2 regions of the Pontibacillus sp. ABV4_188 genome follow, and region 2 is predicted to be linked to the other one. Evidence: riboswitches for the same ligand, from Rfam matches in the RefSeq annotation. Region 2 holds a riboswitch; the other holds the start of a gene.
What was found. Region 2 has a riboswitch for glycine ahead of gcvT (glycine cleavage system aminomethyltransferase GcvT). Riboswitches for the same ligand answer to the same signal wherever they lie in the genome.
Positions count from the first base shown of each region.

Region 1 (7,589 bases), 1.4 Mb from region 2:
AGTCTTGACTAAGTTTTGCTAATGTGCTGACATCAAGGTTCGTTGCTGTGCGTCCAGGGATGTTGTAAATTATAATAGGAAGATCTACAGAGTCCGCCACTGCTTTAAAGTGCTTATAAAGCGCATGTTGGGATGGCTTATTGTAGTAAGGGACGATCACGAGCGCCGCATCTGCTCCGATTTCCTCAGCTTTCTTTGTCAGGTACAAGGTTTCCTGGTGATTTGTGGACCCTGTCCCTGGTACAAAAGGAACCCGCCCGTTAATGGCTTTATGAGCCTCTTTCATGACGTCAACCCGCTCTTCAACGGTTAAAGAACTCGGCTCCCCCGTCGTTCCCGTAACAGAGATTGCGTGTGTTCCACTTGCAATATGCCAATGGATCAGCTTTCTGAAGGCTTCAAAATCAATAGAATAGTCTTTTTGGAAAGGGGTTACAATCGGTGCTATTGACCCCCGTAGTCTTTGTTTCGCTTCTTGAATATTCATTTACAAAAACTCCTTTCTTACCCGAAAAGATTTTATATTTTTCTGAAATATTTGTCATTTTAACGATAGCATGTGCTACGATAGATTTAAAATATCTAAAAAGTCTTCTTTTCATATTAATAAGATATATAGAATAGGAGTTGAACCGATGGATATTCGTCAGCTACGCTACTTTTATGTCATTGCCCAGGAACGTCAAATCACTCGTGCAGCCAAGCGTCTTCATATCGCTCAGCCCCCTCTCAGTCAGCAGCTCAAACAACTAGAAGCAGAACTTGAAGTAAGCCTCGTCGAACGAAACGGGCGAACCCTTGAGCTAACAGAAGCCGGGAAGGTGCTCTATCAACGAGCTGAGAAGATTCTTCACGAGATGGATGACCTCGTTACTGAAGTGAAGGAAACGGGCGTCGGCATTCGTGGCACACTTTCACTTGGATCTGTGAAATCATGCTTTCCCTATCTCCCATCCAAACTAAAATCCTTCCGTGATGAGCACCCCCTTCTTCGTTATAAACTCCAGGAAGGTGATACATCCTCTTTATCCGAAAGCATACGGAACAGAGAGATCGAGCTTGCGATCGTTCGACTCCCTGTCGACAGCGAGGACTTCTCAATGATCCATTTGCCAACCGAACCCTACGTCCTTGTCGTGCCTGATGGTTGGACTGAATTTGCAGCGGGGCGGACGAGCGTCTCTATGCGTGAACTAGAAGAAATCCCTCTTTTATTGCTACATAGGCTGAGTGGTGTTGGGCAATTTGAAATGATTTTGGAAGAATGCCGCCAACACGGATTTGAACCAACTGTTATTTGCGAATGCCCCGACGTAACGATGCTCCTCTCCCTTGTCTCGGCTCAAGTCGGAGCGACCATTGTGCCGCAAGCATCGTTAAAAGACAGACATGACCCAGGCCTCCGCGTCATCACGATTCAGGACGCGAGAATTCAGGCTGAGCCAGCCATTGTATGGATGAAGGAACGCTTCCTATCTGTGGCCGCACGAAAGTTTATTGACCAATTCGAACCTATTGAAAGTCTCCAGTAGAAAAGATTTGAATTTTTAGAATCTTTATGTTTATGATAGACGTGATTCGAATTCGGCTTGAAGGAGGAAATCCTGATGAAGAAAGCAACAGTCCAATTAAGTGGTGTACCACAAGCAAAAGAAATGAAGATTGATCCAGCTAAAGGCACACTCTCTGATGGCGACGGTTCGCTGCGACTAGACTTCCCTTTATCCGGCAACGTCTACGGAACCGCTATGAACTACAAAGGGAATTTAGATCAATTTGGTCAATCTCTCTACGAACCCCCGTACCAAAAGCCACCAGAAGCACCCGTTTTATATATGAAACCACGTAATACATTTACAGGCCCAGAAACAGCGATTACGATTCCAGACGGTGAAACGGAAGTGGAAATTGGAGCTGCCCTTGCGATCGTATTTGGCCACACAGCTAGTAAAGTGCATGAAAAAAACGCCCTTGATTTTGTAAGCGGATACACAATTGTAAACGACATTTCTCTTCCTCACGAGAGCATCCACAGGCCTGCCATTAAAGAGAAAACTCAAGACGGTTTCTGCGCAGCAGGTCCCTGGATTGTAAATGCAGATGAAGTGGTGAATCCAGATGAACTCGGTATCCGTATTTATATCAACGGCGCCCTGCGTCAGGAACACTCCACGTCCGAATTAGTTCGACCTATTAGAAAACTTATAGCGGACGTGAGCTCCTTTATGACGTTCTATAAAGGCGATACGCTACTCGTTGGCCTGCCACCAGGCGCACCACGCGTCCAGTCAGGTGATGAAGTCCGCATCCAAATCGATGAGATCGGCGCACTTACCAACCATTTTGTTTCAGAACGTTCCTATGTGAAGGAGGGCAACCGATGAAGAGAGCACGTGTAAGTTACAAAGGAAATATATACGGGGCAATTGTTGAGGGTGATCAACTCTTATTAGAGTCTGGCCAAACCGTGCACGAATCAGAAGTCACCTGGCTCCCACCTCTTGAAGCCGGCACCATTTTTGCCCTTGGCCTGAACTTCGCTGACCACGCATCAGAACTCGCTTTCAACGCACCCAAGGAACCCCTGGTCTTTTTAAAAGGACCAAATACCCTCATCGGCCATTATGGTGAGACGCCTCGCCCAACTGGTGTGACACATATGCACTATGAATGTGAGCTGGCCGTTGTCATAGGACGTCAGGGAAAAAACATCACAAAAGAAGAGGCATACGATTATGTAGCCGGCTACACGATCGCAAACGATTATGCTTTCCGAGATTACCTAGAAAATTACTACCGTCCGAACTTCCGCGTAAAAAACCGGGACAACTGTACGCCAATCGGACCTTGGATTATGGATAAAGATGATGTGGGCGACCCTATGAACCTTGCTCTCCGAACGTATGTAAACGGCACTCTTGAGCAAGAAGGAAGCACAAAGGATATGATTTTCTCTGTTCCGTATCTTATTGAATATCTAAGTAGCTTCATGACACTTAACGAAGGCGATGTGATTCTAACCGGCACACCAAAGGGTCCTACTAAAGTAAACGTCGGTGATGAAGTTGTTACAGAAATTGAGGGGATCGGCCGTTTAGCGAATATGATTATTGAAGAACAGCCCGCTCCAATATCCTAAAGGAGGAATGACCCATTGCCTCATATCATTGTGGAGTACACCGATAATTTAGTCGATTTTGACTTCCCTTCCCTATTGAAGAAGTTGAACCTGGTATTAGTGGAATCTCCCCACTTTCCAACAGGGGGGATCCGCTCTCGAGCTGTGAAGCTAACAGACTACGTAGTCGCAGACGGAACGGAAGACGATTCTTTCGTTCATATTGAATTAAAAGTGGGAGCAGGTCGCAGTGAGGAAATTTTGAAAGAGACAAGTGAAGCTTTATTTGCAGTAGCCGAATCGTTCTTTAGCGATTGTTTTAAAGATCACTATCTAGCTCTATCGCTTGAGGTGACGGAATTTAACTTCCCTACTCAAAAGAAAAATAATATTCATAACCGGTATACAGGCTGAGCGTTCAGCCTGTTTTTTTGTGGGTTTTAGTTGAGAGAGCTTTGAGGCTAGTTAAATGATTTCGTACTTGAGCCGTTGGTATGCTTTTCGAGTCGTAGCGCCTTTACTTAAGCCGTTCGCACTCTACTTACGCCGTCGCTCCCCCTCTCGAGCTGTCATTTTCATCTTTTGGGCCGTCTTTGTTCTAGCTTAGGCCGTGGGTGCTCGCTTTCAAGCCGCGGTGTCTCTTCTTACGCCGTGATCCTCTCTTTTAAGCCGTCGCACGTCTCCCTCTCGCCCCAAACAAAAAACTGCCCAAACCAAGTTTGGGCAGTCTACATATCGATATTTTTAGTTAATCAAAGCCTGCAACGGAGCTGGAATGCGACCGCCTCGGTTCACGAAGCCCTCGCTGCTGTATGGATTCACACCCATAACAGGAGCGCGGCCAAGGAGTCCGCCGAATTCGATCATTTCGCCTTCTTCTTTTCCTGGAACCGGAATGACGCGTACGGCTGTTGTTTTCTTGTTAATCATACCGATAGCTGCTTCGTCGGCGATAATGCCGGATAAGGTTGCGGGACTTGCGTCACCGGTTAGGGCGATCATATCAAGACCTACGGAACAGACGCATGTCATCGCTTCAAGTTTTGATAGGGAAAGGGATCCTTCTGTTACCCCTTCGATCATACCTTCATCTTCACTAACCGGAATAAATGCACCGCTTAATCCGCCTACATAGGAGCTTGCCATGGCGCCACCTTTTTTCACAGCGTCATTCATAAGAGCAAGCGCCGCAATTGTGCCGTGTGTACCAACGCGTTCAAGGCCGATCTCTTCTAATATGCGAGCGACACTGTCGTTTAGCGCGTTCGTTGGCGCAAGGGAAAGGTCAAGAATGCCGAATGGAACACCGATTCGTTCGGCTACCTGGCGTCCAACAAGTTCACCAGCGCGAGTAATTTTGAAGACAGTATTTTTAATAACTTCAGATACTTCACCAAGATCCGCTTCTGGGTAACGCTTCAGCGCACTCAATACTACACCAGGACCACTAACGCCGACGTTTAGGACCGCTTCGCCCTCACCTGTTCCGTGGAAAGCACCGGCCATGAACGGATTGTCTTCTACTGGGTTACTGAACACCACAAGCTTCGCACAGGCAATTCCGTTTTGATCCTTTGTGCGCTCTGCTGCATCACTGATCACGTGACCCATTTGTTTCACAACATCCATGTTGATACCTGTACGAGTAGTCGCTACAGACACAGAACCACAGACACGTTCAGTCACACTTAAGGCTTCAGGAAGAGAATCAATTAGAGTTTGATCTCCTTTTGTGACCCCTTTATGAGTAAGAGCGGAATAGCCGCCAATAAAATCAACGCCAAGATCTTTCGCTGCTTGGTCTAGCGTTTTTGCAACTTCAACGGCTTCAGCCACAGTTGCATTGCCAAGAATTTCAGATACAGGCGTGATTGATATACGTTTATTGATGATTGGTACACCGTACTCTTTTTCAACTTGCTCAGCAACAGTTGTTAAGTCTTTTGCGTATGTCGTAATTTTGTTGTAGACATTTTCTTTTAACTTCTCAATATCTGAATCGGCACAGTCACGAAGGCTGATTCCGATGGTAACCGTACGGATATCGAGGTTCTCCATTTGAACCATGCGGATGGTTTCTGTTATTTCGTTAAATGCAATATTCATGGGGAGCCCTCCTTAAATGCGGTGCATAGACTGGAAAACTTCTTCTAGCTGCAGACTAATTTGCACGCTTAAGTTCTCGCCAGTTTCTTGTAGTACTTTTCTGATTGTATCTAGATCATGCGCTTCTTTCACATCGATAATCATAATCATTGTGAAGTATTCTTCCACAATCGTTTGGCTGATATCGAGCACGTTCAATTTATATTCTGCGAGTACGTTTGTCACGTTCGCGATGATTCCAACTTGGTCTTTTCCGATGACGCTTACTACTGCTTTACGTTTTTCCATGATGATCCACCTCTGCCTATATTTTCTATGAACAAAAAAAGAGATCAGCTCTCGCCGACCTCAGACAAACGTACCCATACACGTATTCTGTATGTAAGTTCGTTCCTGTCCGGTTGCCTGAGATCATGAACCCTTCGGCGTCGCTTTACTAGCGATCTCTCCAGGATTGGCTCCAGTTATAGTGTTACCCATAAATTTCACAGCCACTATTCTTTTGAATAAATGTAATGGTATCAATATGCGTATCAATGGTCAAGGATGATGTTTCCTTTATCCCGTTAGTGACGCCCCTCTTTTTTTAAACGCATAAAGCCAAACATTCGATTCATACTAACGATAGGTGATTTATATGAGTCCACGTATAAGGAAAACGAAATCTCGTTCGAATGATTCAACTGTTCATGCGCCTGAACCCTATAATGCTAGCTCTCTTTTTAAAGATGTAACGAAAAATCTCCAGCATATTACTTCAATTTTTGATGATAGTCCAGAACTGTGTACAAAAGTACTGGATCAGTCGCCTGTCCCGCTTGCTATGCTCTACCTACATACGCTCGCTGACGAGAGTAAAGTAGAAGAGAATATTTTAAAGCCTTTATTGGAATGGGAAAAAGAAGGCATTGACACTCAAAAAAACCTGGAGTCTATGAAGAAAGGCCTCAATAGCGCATCAGAAATCAAGGAAGAAACGACGTTTAAAGGCGTTACAGAAGCATTGTTGACAGGGCATGTCATTCTTTTTATTCAAGATTGTGATCTGGCACTTGTCATTACAGTTGAACAAACTGACTATTTTCGAAAAGTAGAAGAATCAAAAGTACAGACCCTTGTTCGAGGGCCACGAGAAGGGTTTGTGGAAGATATAGATACCAACATGGCTCTCATTCGAAGGAGAACGCGCACGCCTAAACTCTCATTCCAACAACACTGTGTTGGCAAGGATACACGGACAAAGGTGTACGTGACGTATGTTCGCGGTCTGGTTGATCAACAAGTGTTGGACACATTAACGAAACGAATCGAACAAGTCGATACCGATAAGATACTAGAGAGCGGTATGCTAGAAGAGCTAATTGTTGACCCAAAATACACTCCATTTCCCACCATGAAAGCTACGGAACGACCAGACATTGTAGCTGGAGAAATTCTGGATGGGAAGATTGCAATCGTTGTTGATGGCACGCCTTTTGTTTTAATCGCCCCTGTTACATTTACATCATTCTTTCAAATTGCTGAAGATTACTATGAAAAATTTGATCTCGCCACCTTTATTAGAGGTATTCGATTGTTAGCTTTTTGTATATCTCTGGCATTACCAGCTGGTTATATTGCTGTCACCACGTTTCATGCTGAACTGTTAGAAACCAATATTCTAATCAACTTAGCAGCTCAGCGAGAAGGAGTCCCGTTCCCTGCTTTTATGGAAGTTTTTATTATGGAAATTATCTTTGAATTATTGAGAGAAGCTGGCATTCGAATGCCACGGCCCATTGGGTCGGCAATCTCTATTGTTGGGGCACTCGTAATAGGAGAAGCAGCTGTAGCAGCAGGATTTATTTCAGCTGCCATGGTCATCATCGTTTCACTTACAGCAATATCGAGCTTCATCTCACCGTACTATGCCTTTAGTGGTGCTGCTCGTTTAATCCGCTTTCTGTTCATTTTATTTGCTGCAGCTGGAGGTTTTTTCGGAATGGTCGTCTTAATAATTGCCCTTGTTATTCATTTATCAAGTGTTACTAGTATAGGCAGGCCTTACTTATCCCCCATTTCTCCTTTTGAATGGAAAAAGTGGAAAGACGCTTTCTTTCGCTTTCCTATTGGATACGACAAATCTCAATGGTACCAGCTGCTTGTTAAATTAAAGAGGAGGATGAGCCGATGATTCGGAAATGGATTCAAACGCTTGGATTGCTTTGTTCATTGTTCTTCCTCTCTAGTTGTACAGGTGCTGAGGAATTAAACATCCAAGCCATTGTGACGGCTATTGGATTTGACGTTGGTAAGGATGGTGAAGTGGAGACCCATTTTCAAGTCGTGTATCCAGGCGGTGCTGCGATGAAACAAGGAAGTTCTC
Region 1 covers NZ_CM149975.1:1,315,586-1,323,174, reverse strand. The annotation lists gene hpaI (2,4-dihydroxyhept-2-ene-1,7-dioic acid aldolase) at 1-487, opposite strand, end outside; gene ACYX4O_RS06645 (LysR family transcriptional regulator) at 636-1,532, shown strand; gene ACYX4O_RS06640 (fumarylacetoacetate hydrolase family protein) at 1,608-2,384, shown strand; gene ACYX4O_RS06635 (fumarylacetoacetate hydrolase family protein) at 2,381-3,139, shown strand; gene ACYX4O_RS06630 (5-carboxymethyl-2-hydroxymuconate Delta-isomerase) at 3,155-3,532, shown strand; gene ACYX4O_RS06625 (DUF711 family protein) at 3,863-5,224, opposite strand; gene ACYX4O_RS06620 (ACT domain-containing protein) at 5,237-5,512, opposite strand; glycine riboswitch at 5,608-5,686, opposite strand; gene ACYX4O_RS06615 (spore germination protein) at 5,862-7,397, shown strand; gene ACYX4O_RS06610 (Ger(x)C family spore germination protein) at 7,394-7,589, shown strand, end outside.
Region 1: linked by a shared signal. The riboswitch ahead of ACYX4O_RS06620 (ACT domain-containing protein) and the one ahead of gcvT (glycine cleavage system aminomethyltransferase GcvT) in region 2 are both predicted to bind glycine.

Region 2 (7,589 bases):
TATCTTTATTAAGTTGTTCTATGTTGATTTGATTCATTGTTTCATTTGCGGTTTGCATGAGCATACCTCTCCTCTACCATAAAAAAGTGTCGGTTGAACTCGACATAATCTAGATGATAACTCTTAAAAGCCCGTCGTTCAACTAATACATATAACATACCACAAAAACGAGTGAGCAAACAATATATTGTGTTCGACATTTTCGATACACCCATATATTGTGTTTTGAACAATGTATAGAAAAATTGTCAATCGCAAAATTCGCCAAGATTTGAAGCAAATAGAAGAAATATAAAGAGAAAAGATGCATTTATGGACAGAACGTATTTTTTTCAAGATTGCTCTTCATTACCTGTCTAGATCCTTCACACATACAGGATGATTGCTCACAAAAAATAATCCCTCATTTATTTAACAGCACTCCCTTTCATCTAATATCTCTACGATGAATCTCGAACGATTAAAAACCATATGTTGTTCGTCTTAATAACCGGAATAAAGAATCGATCATCTATTTATGGCCATTATTTATGTCTTACATATAGTTATAAGACTCCCTTCGCTTCTTCTATATGTAGAAGTTCCCCATCAAAAATTTCATCCAGTAGGAGACTTGACATACGCGTTATACTGACAATGTGAAAATTTAAAAGCACTACCTAATCTAGCTTTAGAAAAAAACTTTGAATCTTATTATAAAGCAAACTATAATAGAGAAAGAAGATAGAACTATAGGGGGAAGATTAATGACCGGATTATGGATACTACTTGGCTTACTTGTTGTCATTATCGGCTATGGCGTCATTAAGTATATGGCTCAACGTCGTTATTTGAAAACATTAACCTCTGAAGAATTCAGACAAGGTTATCGTAAAGCTCAATTAATTGATGTGCGCGAACCAAACGAATTTAAATCAGGCCACATTTTAGGGGCCCGTAATATACCCGTTACTCAATTGAAGCAACGCTTACAAGAAGTTCGCCCTGACAAACCCGTTTATCTATACTGTCAGAACGGATCACGCGCTGCTCGTGCTGCTACTCTCCTTCATAAGAAGGGATACAATGACTTAAATCAGCTACAGGGCGGATTTAAGAAATGGGATGGAAAAGTTAAATCAAGCTAAGCCTAAGAGTGATTTAATGTTTCCTTATTCAAAAAGACTCCTCAACATTGAGGAGTCTTTTCTTTGTTCATTTATTTCAGATAACGTAGAACAGGCTTACGAGCAGCAGTCGTTTCATCCATACGCCCTACAATCGTCGTATGAGGAGCTTCCTGAACAATTTCAGGATGATCTTTAGCTTCCTGATGAATTTGTCTCATTGCTTCAATAAACTCATCTAGCGTCTCTTTCGCTTCAGTTTCCGTAGGTTCAACCATCATGGCTTCTTCTACGTTTAACGGGAAGTAAATCGTAGGCGGATGATAGCCGAAATCAAGGAGACGTTTGGCCATATCAAGTGTTCTAACGCCAAGCTTTTTCTGACGCTTCCCTGATAGCACGAATTCGTGTTTACAATGCTGTGAGAACGGTAGATCAAAATCTTTCTCAAGTTCTCTCATCATATAGTTCGCATTTAAAACAGCGTATTCACTTACTTGCTTTAACCCTTTAGCCCCCATTGTCCGGATGTACGTATAAGCCCGAACATTAATTCCGAAGTTCCCAAAGTAAGGCTTAACGCGTCCGATCGAATCTGGACGGTTATCATCAAAGACGTAACGTTCTTGTACCTTTGTTACGATTGGCTTTGGCAGATATGGAGCTAAATCACTCTTCACTCCAACTGGACCAGAACCAGGACCACCCCCACCATGAGGACCAGTGAATGTTTTGTGCAAATTCAAGTGGACAACATCAAACCCCATATCCCCTGGGCGAGCGTATCCAAGAATCGCATTTAAATTGGCACCGTCATAATACAGTTTACCACCTGCTTCATGGATGATCTCGGCCATCTCTAAGATTTCTTCTTCAAATAAGCCAAGCGTATTCGGATTTGTTAGCATGAGAGCAGCTGTGTTCTCATCAACTACACGCTTTAAATCATCTAAATCAACAAGCCCTTTTTCATTCGATTTAACCGTTACTGCTTCAAACCCAGCTACTGTTGCAGAGGCAGGATTCGTTCCATGTGCAGAATCAGGTACAATTACTTTCGTACGATTATAGTCCTCATTCGCTTCGTGGTAGGCACGAATCATCATAAGTCCTGTCCACTCACCATGAGCTCCTGCAGCTGGTTGGAGGGTAACTTGATCCATACCTGTAATGGCTTCAAGAGATGTCTGAAGATCATACATTAAACCTAGTGCTCCTTGAACCGATTCAGGAGCTTGCATAGGATGAATGTGACTAAATCCAGGCATACGAGCTACATCTTCATTCATTTTAGGGTTGTACTTCATCGTACAAGATCCTAGTGGATAAAACCCTGAGTCCACACCGTGATTCCGTTTGGAGAGAGCCGTATAATGACGCATAATCTGCAGTTCACTTACTTCAGGTAAATCAGCATCGTCGCTTCTGACGTATGGGACTTCAATGTCTAAGTCTACCTCTGGTACATCTAAATCAGGCAAACTAAACCCTACGCGTCCTTCTTGACTATGTTCAAAGATGAGCGGAAAATCTTCGTTACGCATATACATCCCCCAATTCCTTCACAAATCGATCGATCTCTTCCTTTGTACGCATTTCGGTCACGGCTACAAGCATATGGCCACCTAAATCAGAATGGACCCTTTCTAGGTCAAGACCACCAATCATCCCTTTTTCTTGAAGCTTTTCATTTAATGTCGTTACAGAACCTTGAACTTGGAGAACAAATTCATTAAAGAAAGCATTTGAATACAACACTTGGAAGCCAGCATCTTCGAACTTCTTCTTCGCATAGCGCGCTTTTTGCATGTTTTGATAAGCCATTTCTTTAACGCCTTTCTTACCAAGCGCGCTAAGTGCTACAGATGTACCAAGTGCATTCAAGGCTTGGTTAGAACAAATATTAGATGTGGCTTTATCCCTTCTAATGTGTTGCTCTCGAGCTTGCAACGTTAACACAAAGCCTCTTCGTCCTTCTTCATCTTGTGTTTGGCCTACAAGACGCCCTGGAACTTTTCTCATTAGTTTCTTAGTCGTAGCGAAATATCCACAGTGCGGTCCACCAAACTGAGCAGGAATACCGAACACTTGAGTATCGCCTACAACAATATCCGCCCCAAATTTACCTGGTGGTGTGAGATACCCAAGGGCTAGAGGATTACTTGAAACAATAAACATTGCTTTTGAATCTTTTAAGATCTCTTGAACGTCTTCTAAAGGCTCAATTTGTCCGTAGAAGTTCGGATATTGAATGACAACCCCTGCAGTTTCTTCATCTAATTCATCCGCTAACATAGATAGGTTTGTTAATCCTTCTCTTGCTTCAATCTCAACCACTTCAATGTTTTGTCCCATTGCATAGGAATGAATAACTTCTAAAGAGTGAGGGTGAATCGCTTTAGATACAAGAACTTTTTTCTTTTTTGTTTGTCCAGCGCTTAACGTCACTGCTTCAGCAAGTGAGGTGCCCCCGTCGTACATAGATGAGTTAGATACTTCCATTCCTGTTAGCTCAGATATCATCGTCTGAAATTCAAAGATCGCTTGTAACTCTCCTTGAGAAATCTCTGGCTGATAAGGTGTGTAAGCTGTATAGAATTCGGAACGAGACAGTACATGATCTACAATGGAGGGAATGTAATGATCATAAACCCCTGCCCCCAGAAAAGATGTGTAGTCTTTCGTATTGATGTTCTCACCAGCTAGTTGAGCCAATTCTTTCATTAACTCTGGCTCGCTTGCGCTTGGCTTTATGTTTAACTCCCCTTTGAAACGAACCTTCTCAGGAATATCACTAAATAAAACATCTGTTGATTCAACGCCAATACTCTCTAGCATAGATCGTTTATCATGATCGGTCATGGGTAAATATCGAAATGTCATTGTAAAACCTCCCTATCCTTATCCTTACCGCTTATAAAAGGGTGTCGGTATAACTTTTGCTTTCAATAATCGTTTGCGAACCTGAACCAGGAGTTCCGTGTCGGGCTCCGTATATTGATTAGGAACAACGGCAAGACCTATATTTCTCTCTAATGTCGGAGACTGTGTACCTGTAGTAACAAAACCAATTTCCTTGTCGCCATCAAATACTTTATAACCGTGGCGTGGAATCCCTTTATCGATCATTTCAAGACCTACTAGTTTCCGGTTTGTTCCTTCTTCTTTTTGCTTCTTAAGAACATGCTTACCAATAAAGTCACCTTCTTTATCCACTTTGACAGCAAATCCAAGTCCAGCTTCAATCGGCGTAATATCTGCACTTAGTTCCTGACCATATAATGGAAGTTTTGCTTCAAAACGAAGCGTGTCCCTTGCCCCAAGACCAACAGGAAGTACCCCATCCTTCTCGCCTTCAGTAAGAATGGCTCTCCAAAGCGCTCCCCCCGCCTCAGGATGAATATAAATCTCAAATCCATCTTCTCCTGTATAACCCGTACGAGAAACAAGTGCTCCATGTTCAACACTACTAAAGGAGACATCCTGCAAGAATCGGAAGAATTTGATTTCAGAAAGATCCTGATCCGTTAAACGTTGCAAAATCGCTTCAGCCTTCGGTCCTTGAATAGCGAGTTGGACATATTGATCAGAAACGTCATGAAGCGTTGCGTTTTCCGTTAAATTTTCCTTTAGCCATTTGAAATCCTTGTCTGTATTCGCTGCATTCACCACAAGCAAATAGGATTGTTCCTGCAATTTATAGACAATCAGATCATCAACCGTCCCGCCATCTTCATAGCAAAGAAACGTATATTGCGCCCGGTTAGTTGTCAATTTAGTCACATCATTCGTGAGCATCTTTTGCAGATAAGCTTCACTTTCTGGTCCCTCTACTAAAATTTCTCCCATATGAGAGACATCAAATAGACCTGCGCTGTTTCTCGTTGCGTGATGTTCTTCTTTAATAGATGTAAATTGAACAGGAAGATCCCATCCTCCAAAGTCAACTGTTTTTGCTCCCCAATCCCCGTAATGAGGGTGAAGTGGTGTACGTTTTAAATCAGCCATTTTTAAAATCCCCCTATGTACATAATCGTTCGAACTTGCGCTATTTTTCTGAAAATTAAACATAAAAAAACAGAGAATACACGATTACCGTGTCATTCCCTGTCCGTTAACCAGAAAGTTTCGCAGTAGATCTTGGCTGCTTTCTTCTTGGGTGGCCTTACGTAGGCACTCTCCAGAGGTGCGTCCTACAAGAGTCTTTTTGCCTGAGAGATTCACATCACTGTTTGCTCCTTCGGCGCCGCCAAGTTACTGCGGTCTCTCCTCTTGTAATCATTCGCGATAATAATATTTTCATAAATGGTTCATACTAATTCATAAACATTACGGAATAGTAAACACTAGTTTACAAATTCACTGTCATTATATCACACGGTTTTTGGACTGTGCACAAAAATTTATTGCTTTTAAAGGTAGGGGTACGCATGAATCCATCTATACAGATCGATACGTCTATTGATCCAATAGTCGCAACGAACTTGCAGTCAGAAGGCCCTTTTGCTTCATGGGAACTATTCCAGATGGCTTATGAAACATCAAAGCATGTTGCAACACCTGAATTTAAAGGGCTACAATCACCTAAATACTTACCTCACGTCGACTTTCTCCCTCATCAATTAAATTGTGCTGAACAAGTGGTGGAAGAAATGAGCGGACGCGCAATCCTAGCAGACGAAGTAGGTCTTGGTAAAACGATAGAAGCAGGATTAATTTTAAAAGAATACATGATTCGTGGACTTGTCAAAAAAGTACTCATACTAGCCCCAGCCTCTCTCGTCAATCAGTGGGTACAAGAAATGAATCAGAAGTTCTATATCCCTGCAGCAGCCCAAAGAAAATCTGCTATATGGGACTATGATGTTGTCGTATCTTCTATTGATACAGCTAAGCGACCTCCGCACCGAGAGAAACTTTTAGAAACAGAATATGACCTTATTATCATCGATGAGGCTCATAAATTAAAAAACCACAAGACGAAAAACTACGCCTTCGTCCGATCACTAAAAAAGAAATACTGCCTTCTTCTTACGGCTACTCCGGTGCAGAACCACTTGGTTGATATTTTTAATTTAGTATCCATTTTAAAACCAGGTCACTTAGGAAACTATGAAGACTTCACAAAACGATTTGGAAGAAACCGAAACCAACTCTCAAATGATGAACATCTAAAAGAATTAGTTAAGAAAGTTATGGTCCGTAACCGTCGCGATGAAACAGGTGTCGATTGGACAAAGCGTAACGTAGAAACCGTCTATATTGATTTCACAGAAGAAGAAAAGAATGCTTACGAAAAGCTGTCTGAAGTTACAAGCGGAGGGATGGCTTTTTCCAACATCGTTCTGTTGCGAGAATTATGTTCAAGCCGTGAAGCGTGTTTTCTTTCTATTCAGAGTATGTTGAAGAATGAAGAGATCCATCCTTCAAGAGCCGAACAACTACAAGAGATGATTGGCTACATTGAGAAAATGCCTCATCACGCGAAAGCGCAAAAAGTGGTTGACTTAATCTCGAAAACGGATCAAAAATTCATTATCTTCACGGAGTATAGAGCTTCTCAGTACTATCTTCAGTGGTATTTACAACAGCACGGCATTACATCCGTTCCATTCAGGGGGGGCTTTAAGAGAAGTAAAAAGGATTGGATGAAGCAACTCTTCCAAAACCAAGCCCAGGTTCTGATAGCAACAGAAGCTGGAGGCGAGGGAATTAACTTGCAGTTCTGTAACAATATGATTAACTACGACTTACCTTGGAATCCGATGCGCCTCGAACAACGAATTGGACGAATCCATCGGTTTGGACAGAAAGAAGACGTTAATATTTACAACTTTGCCATTCGAGACACAATTGAAGAACATGTTCTTTCTCTTCTTTATGAGAAAATCCACCTCTTCCAAAGAGTCGTCGGGAATTTAGATGCCATCTTACAAAAGCTAGAGCTTGATAATTTAGAAGATGAAATTCAATCGATCTTTACGGAGTCTTCAACAGACGGGGAAATGAAAGTTAAGCTCAATAACTTATCTTCCGTTATTTCGTACGCGATGGAACAAGATCAGGAGGTGGAAATGGATGGAACAACAGGCGCTTCATAATTTCTTACACCGCTATTTTACCGCCAATGAATGCTCGATTTTAGAAGACCGTGATGGTGTTATGAAAGTTCAGTTAACAGAAGAGCAAGATGAGGTGCTGATGAACCGACCGTTTTACTGGAACTATGTAAAGAGGGTGAATGGAAGAGGGATCCCTATGCAAGTCACTTTTATTACGAACCCAAACCGCCGTGAAGAAAAAGGGGAATGGCTGCACTTTGGCTCCCCTCGTGTTCACCAGATGTTTCAGATGCTACGAAAAAAAGGGCAACTCACAAGGCAATATGAACAAGTAGAGACGAACCAACAGACAAGCCTTACGCCATGGCTTATCCTGAATGCATCGATCAATTATAAAGGGACGCAGAAACGACAGGAAATC
Region 2 covers NZ_CM149975.1:2,669,276-2,676,864, forward strand. The annotation lists gene ACYX4O_RS13770 (vitamin B12-dependent ribonucleotide reductase) at 1-58, opposite strand, end outside; gene ACYX4O_RS13775 (rhodanese-like domain-containing protein) at 747-1,127, shown strand; gene gcvPB (aminomethyl-transferring glycine dehydrogenase subunit GcvPB) at 1,199-2,650, opposite strand; gene gcvPA (aminomethyl-transferring glycine dehydrogenase subunit GcvPA) at 2,643-3,989, opposite strand; gene gcvT (glycine cleavage system aminomethyltransferase GcvT) at 4,014-5,114, opposite strand; glycine riboswitch at 5,212-5,292, opposite strand; glycine riboswitch at 5,296-5,388, opposite strand; gene ACYX4O_RS13795 (DEAD/DEAH box helicase) at 5,537-7,207, shown strand; gene ACYX4O_RS13800 (YqhG family protein) at 7,185-7,589, shown strand, end outside.